DNA from 3 places in the Lactococcus sp. KTH0-1S genome. Region 1 is predicted to be linked to each of the others. Evidence: riboswitches for the same ligand, from Rfam matches in the RefSeq annotation. Region 1 holds a riboswitch; each other region holds the start of a gene.

Region 1 (2,278 bases):
TATCAGGATTTCCAACAGCTCTTAAATGTGTTTGCCAAAAATAATAATGATGTTTTATTTGTTATTCAACCAGTAAATGGGTCATGGTCATCTTACACTGGAGTATCAAAAGCAACACTCGAAAATTTCAGCTCTAAAATTAAAACACAATTGCGTAGTCAAGGCTTTTATCAAATTGCTGACTTAACAGATATGTATAATACGCCTTATGCCTCTGGTGATACTGTCCACTTTGGTACTAAAGGTTGGCTAGCTACAGACAAAGCGATTGAAAAATTCATGAAGACACCAAGTAAGGTCAACTATCATATTGATAATTCGTTATTTTTATCAAAAGATTGGGCAATGAATGGTGCAACAGAGTCTATAGTAAATTAAAAATAAAAAAGATTGACAAAAAAGAATATGTCAGTTATAATAATAAAGGTTATGTCAATGACATAATCGTCGGTAGGTGAGGCTACCGCAAGGGATACGGGTTGCTGCCGCAGAGTCGTGGAGACACGATGAGAGGGCTAACAGTTCACGTCGACAAACAAGGCGTGAAATAGTGCAACAACATTGCCCTGCGGAGCTAAAGCTTGAACGATAGCTTGTAACTGATTCACTCTATAGTAGTGGTATCTTTTTTGGAATTATTCCCTTGCCTACGTTTAAGTTTTGTAGGCAAGGTTTTTTTATATTTAAAAAGGAGGTGAAAACGGAAATGGAATCCCAGACCATTAATAGTCCCGAGCCTGATAGGCCGAAGATAATTAACGTGATAAGAGCAGTTTTCCGTTTTTATCACCTTCTTTAAAGCGCCTAAAGTTTGGGACTGTACACACAAAAATATTATAGAATATGAGGTACAGACCAATGAAAAAAATTAGAAAAACACTCGAAAATACAAAAAGAGCCACAACATTTGTAGATAACAACGAAATAAAAGCAAGATTAGAATTTGCAAAAAAGTCTACAAAAGAAGAGCTATTTCAAAAATTTAAAACATCAAATAAAGGATTAAGTGAAGAACAAGTAGAAATCTCTCGTGAACAATATGGAAATAATACGATTACGCGTGGTAAAAAAACTTCACTCATAAAACGGCTTTATCAAGCGTTTATCAATCCTTTTACCGTTATATTATTTGTTTTAGCATTAGTTTCAGCTTTTACAGATATTATCTTAGCAGCCCCTGGTGAGAAAAATCCACAAGGACTCATTATCATTACTACAATGGTTTTAATCTCAGGAATTCTGCGTTTCGTTCAAGAGACTAGAAGTGGAAATGCTGCTGAGAATCTCTTAAAAATGATTACGACGACGACAAACGTTCATAGATTAGAATCAGGAAGTCAAGAGATTCCTATTGAAGAAGTTCTCGTAGGCGATATTATCCATCTATCAGCTGGAGACATGGTTCCAGCAGACCTTAGGATTATTCAAGCAAAAGATTTATTTATCAGCCAAGCCTCTTTAACTGGTGAAAGCGAACCAGTAGAAAAATTAGATTTAGCTACTGATGAAAAAGATGATTCAATCACAGAGTCAGTAAACTTAGCCTTCATGGGTTCAAATGTCATTTCTGGTAGTGCTTATGGAATTGTAATTGCAACTGGAGATGCGACCATTTTTGGTGAAATGGCAAAAAGTGTAACCGAAGACTCAACTCAAACAACTTTTGAAAAAGGCGTTAACTCAGTTTCATGGGTCCTCATTCGCTTTATGTTAGTTATGGTTCCATTTGTCTTATTGATCAATGGTTTCACTAAAGGTGATTGGATGGAAGCCGCACTATTTGCTTTAGCAGTTGCTGTTGGTTTAACACCAGAAATGTTACCAATGATTGTGACAACTTGCCTAGCAAAAGGTGCAGTCACAATGTCAAAAGAAAAAACAATCATCAAGAACCTAAATTCTATTCAAAATCTAGGTTCAATGAATATTCTCTGCACTGATAAAACTGGAACATTAACACAAGATAAAGTAGTATTAATGCGTCATTTAGATATTCATGGGCAAGAAAATATTCGAGTATTAAGACATGGATTTTTGAATAGTTACTACCAAACTGGTTTAAAGAATTTAATGGATTTGGCAATTATCGAAGGAGCCGAAGCCAAGCAAGATAAAAATCCTGAACTGGGTGGTCTAAGTAGTAAATATACAAAAGTTGATGAAATTCCTTTTGATTTTGAAAGACGGCGGATGAGTGTCGTAGTAAAAAGCAATACTAATGGAGCGACTTCAAAAACGCAAATGATTACTAAAGGTGCAGCTGAAGAAATGTTAGACA
Region 2 (2,278 bases), 320 kb from region 1:
TTTTATCCATTAGTTTTATGGCTATTAGCAGAAATATACCAAAATGATAGGACTAAAATTGAAAGGCGCTTGTAAATATAAATAATATAAATACAAGAATTTTACTTTATTTTTGAGCGAGTTGTAAATCTGATTTTGTTTTAAAAAAATGGTAATGGTGAAAGTTAAAAAGACGAAATCGAATATTACTTATTACATGACACAGGTTTACTTTGATAGATAATCAAAAAAATTTCCTAGAGCCGGTTACATTGCAACGATTGAAGGTATTTTATAGGTTGATTTATAGTACATTTAGTAGATGCTTCAAGCCACATATTACTTGACTTTTAAAAATTTACTAGCCTATAATCATTGGTATAACAACAAATAAAAAATAACTTTCAAAAACCATCTAGCATGGACAGTTGATAAAATAAGTCGTGATGCCCGTATTGCTTTGGGGATTCGATAAATCTAATAAAAAACTCCTTAGTCAATACTGGCTAAGGAGTTTTTTATTTATTAACGAAATTCATTATTCCATTATAAGCTTTTTGTCTGTATATTTTAATCTTTGGTATTTTATTTTAAAAAATAGAATTTTTTCTTAGTTCTAATTTCTAAAAACTTAGTCATAACAAGAGGTTTAATCTAATAAAAAACATTTAAATTAGGTAATGCATTTGTTATTTGACTAAAAATATAGGTTATGTTATAATTTTTTTGCTTAGGAAATATTTTGAAAATTTAATTTAAGCAATTTTGGTTAGAGATTTTCTAACCATCGGTAGGTGAGGCTACCACAGGGATACGGGTTGCTGCCGCAGAGTCGTGGAGACACGATGAGAGGGCCAACAGTTCACGTCGAAAAAAGAAGGCGTGAAATAGTGCAACAACATCGCCCTGCGGAGCTAAAGCTTGAACGATACTGGGTACTTTAGTTCACTTGATAGTGTATCTTTTTGAAATCATACCTTGTCTACGTTCAACCGGCGTAGGCAATTTTTTTATAAAAAAGAAGGTGGTGAAAATGGATGGACAGAATAACAGTGGCTCAGACCCTGGGAGCTATAGGAAGAAAGATAGCATAAAAGTGGACAAGCATTTTTATCACTTCAATCTAATCTAGTTCTCTGAGTTGGAGCTATACAATCAAAATCTACTATAAATCAAAAATTGAGGTACAAGCCGATGACAAAAATGTTAATTCATAAAATAAAACAAAATAATAAAATAAGGGAGAAAAAGTTAGTAATTGATTTGCAACTAGAAATACTCTTATCGTTCATTTGGAAAATTAACAAAGGAGGATTCCTTTATGGATAAAAAAATTACAAAAAATAGTTTTTTAGATTTATCTATTTTGATTCCTTACTTGATTCTTTCAGCTGTTGGCTTACTCATGGTGTTTTCAGCAACTGTCCCCTATCAAATTAACCGAGGACTATCTCCTTATCGATTGGCAATTTCTCAAGGAGTCTTTATAATTATAAGTTTTGTGGCTTTAATTATTATTTATCGAGTAAAATTAAGAATTATAAAAAATGAAAAGATTTTAAAAATAATTTTTCTAATTATTATCTTGCTGATGATTTATTCAAGGGTTGGACCTAATACATCAGCGAATGGAGCACATGGATGGATTCCCTTACCAGGGATTGGAACCATTCAACCTGTTGAATTTGCAAAACTTTTTACTGTCTGGTTTCTTGCATCTATCTTTTCTAACAGACAAGAAGAGATTGAGAAAAATGATATTCAAGCAATTTTTAAGGGTAACAATCTCATAAAAAAAGTTGTAGGGGGATGGCGATTTCCGATTATCTTACTAATGATAGTGGAACTCAGTATGCCTAATTTAGGAAATACAGCAATTATTGGGCTCTTAGCCTTGATAATGATTGGTGCAAGTGGAATTTCTTGGCGATGGTTTTCAGGTTATGGGAAGATGTTGCTTACGATTAGTCTTAGTTTTTTGCTCTTTCTTTTTATCAGTGGAGGCGATTTGATTCCAGGATCTTATATTAATGCTCGATTTAAAGCATTCGTTAATCCTTTTACTGACTTGGCTTCTTCGGGTCATCAACTTGCTAATTCATATTATGCGATCGTAGATGGTGGCTGGTTTGGAAGAGGACTTGGGAATTCGATTGAAAAACAAGGATTTTTGCCTGAAGCTCATACAGATTTTATATTTTCAGTAATAGTAGAAGAATTGGGAATCATTGGTGGAATAATAATCCTAGCTGTCATTTTTTTCATGATTACCCGAATGCTTTTGGTGGGGATGCGGGCA
Region 3 (2,278 bases), 490 kb from region 1:
GAAGACGGAGATATTTGTATAGCTTCATATATGAATTTCTTGATTACAAACAAAGGAGTTATCGTACCACAATACGGTGATGAAAATGATGCTCTGGCATTAAAACAAGTTCAAGAGATGTTTCCAGACCGGGAAATAGTTGGCGTGAACACTGTTGAAGTAGTTTATGGTGGAGGAAATATCCATTGTATTACTCAACAACAACCTAAAGCCAAATAAGGAGTAGAGAGGATTTAACAGAAAATGGCAAAACGTATTGTAGTTGCTCTAGGGGGGAATGCTATTTTAACTAGCGACCCTACAGCGCAAGCACAATCTACGGCACTTAATAAGACTGCCGATCAATTAATGCCTTTAATAAAAGACAATGATGTTGAAATGGTTGTCACTCATGGAAATGGACCGCAAGTTGGTAATTTACTTTTGCAACAACTTGAAAGTAATTCAGTTAAAAATCCGGCAATGCCACTTGATACAGCTGTTGCTATGACTCAAGGGGAAATCGGTTATTGGATGGCACAAGCTTTTACAGAAGCTCTTGCTAATAATGGAATGTCTGATGTTCCATTTGTTTCTGTAGTGACAAGAACAGTAGTTGATGCTAATGATGAGGCTTTTAAAAATCCGACAAAACCTATTGGACCTTTTTATAGCCAAGAAGAGGCTAAAAATATTCAGACTCAATATCCTGATTGGAAATTGATTGAGGATTCTGGACGAGGTTACCGAAGAGTAGTTCCTTCACCTTTACCTCTCAAAATTGTTGAGGCTAACGCAATTAAACCATTGTTAGAATCATCAGCTTTGGTTACAGTATCTGGTGGCGGAGGAATTCCTGTTATTGAAAAAAATAAGGGGTATCAAGGAGTTGAAGCAGTAATTGATAAAGATTTTTCCGCAGCAAAATTAGCAGAACTTGTTGATGCTGATGAACTAGTTATTTTTACCTCTGTCGGTGATGTCTTTTTAAATTTTGGTAAACCCAATCAAAAAGCTCTAGGAATTGTACCAGTTAAGGAAATGCGTCAATATCTAGAAGAAGGTTATTTTGCGGCAGGTTCTATGAAACCAAAAGTGGCAGCAGCTGTTGCTTTTGTCGAAAATACTGGCAACCAAGCCACGATTACTTCGCTTGAAAATGTGAAAAACTTTGTCAAAACTGGAGCAGGAACACGGATTGTCCCTGATTTATTTTAAAAAAATATTTTTCAAAATAATTTATTTCAAATTTGAAATAAAAAGAATTTTAGTAGGGCATCCCTTTTAATTTGACAAAAAGTATAGCTAGTGCTATACTTTTTTTGTAGTAAATAAAAACTAATCATATTAGGTGAGGTTACTCTGAAGAACATAGGTTATCGCTCAGAACTGTCGAGAGACAATAATGGGTAAAGCAGGACTAGTCGAATCAAGGCTTTTCCAAGATAACTAGAAATATCATTTCTTACGTCTCAGAAAGCTAAAACTCAAATGTCGTGATTAAATAGACTAATAATCTATTGATTTTGAGAGCCTCCCTTTATATGAAAAGGAGGCTTTTTATGTCAAGAAGAAAATATCTTGATACAAAACAACCAAAAGTAAAATCTATTATGGGTGATTTTATTTTAATTGGTATTATTTGTTTGTTTGCATTTATTCTTATTGTGACACAAATAACTATTAACCAACCCCTTTCATCGTTACCATCTCAAAGTTCAGTGGATGATGTCAAGAAAATGCACGATTTTTTATCTATTGGAAACCTTGCGTATTTTTCAATGCGAACAATGTTTCGCATGATTGTAGGAATGATGTGGTCAATTTTATTCTCTGTTATTTGTGGTGTATTGGCAGTAAAGTTTAAAACTGCAAGAAGAATTATTTTGCCGATGGTCAATTTCTTAGAATCAGTTCCTTTATTAGGTTTCATGACATTCACTACTGCATTTTTACTTGGATTATATCCAGGTAATGTAATGGGAGCAGAAGCGCTTGCCATTTTTGCAGTGTTTACTGGGCAAGCATGGAACATCATGTTGTCACTTTACCAAATAATGGAAGTAGTTCCCAAAGATTTGAAAGAAGTAACATCGCAATTTCGATACAGTGCTTGGGAAAAATTTTGGCGTCTTGAATTTGTATATTCAATTCCAGGCCTACTATGGAATCTTGTCATATCTCAGTCAGCAGCATGGTTTGCTATTGTTGCAAGTGAACAGGTTACCGTCGCAATCCCTAAGTCTGAAACTTTAATTTTGCCAGGAATTGGCTCTTATATTCAAGTTGCATTAGATCG

What was found. Region 1 has a riboswitch for magnesium ahead of mgtA (magnesium-translocating P-type ATPase). Riboswitches for the same ligand answer to the same signal wherever they lie in the genome.
Region 2: another riboswitch for magnesium. It lies ahead of ACRYLU_RS04610 (FtsW/RodA/SpoVE family cell cycle protein); the one in region 1 lies ahead of mgtA (magnesium-translocating P-type ATPase).
Region 3: another riboswitch for magnesium. It lies ahead of ACRYLU_RS08355 (ABC transporter permease subunit); the one in region 1 lies ahead of mgtA (magnesium-translocating P-type ATPase).

Annotation. Positions count from the first base shown of each region.
Region 1 covers NZ_CP195165.1:1,246,997-1,249,274, reverse strand. Annotated here, with positions in the region: gene dltD (D-alanyl-lipoteichoic acid biosynthesis protein DltD) at 1-378, shown strand, start outside; M-box (ykoK) riboswitch at 440-601, shown strand; gene mgtA (magnesium-translocating P-type ATPase) at 859-2,278, shown strand, end outside.
Region 2 covers NZ_CP195165.1:931,696-933,973, forward strand. Annotated here, with positions in the region: gene ACRYLU_RS04605 (hypothetical protein) at 1-47, shown strand, start outside; M-box (ykoK) riboswitch at 759-920, shown strand; gene ACRYLU_RS04610 (FtsW/RodA/SpoVE family cell cycle protein) at 1,301-2,278, shown strand, end outside.
Region 3 covers NZ_CP195165.1:1,736,732-1,739,009, reverse strand. Annotated here, with positions in the region: gene aguA (agmatine deiminase) at 1-219, shown strand, start outside; gene arcC (carbamate kinase) at 244-1,197, shown strand; M-box (ykoK) riboswitch at 1,316-1,485, shown strand; gene ACRYLU_RS08355 (ABC transporter permease subunit) at 1,542-2,278, shown strand, end outside.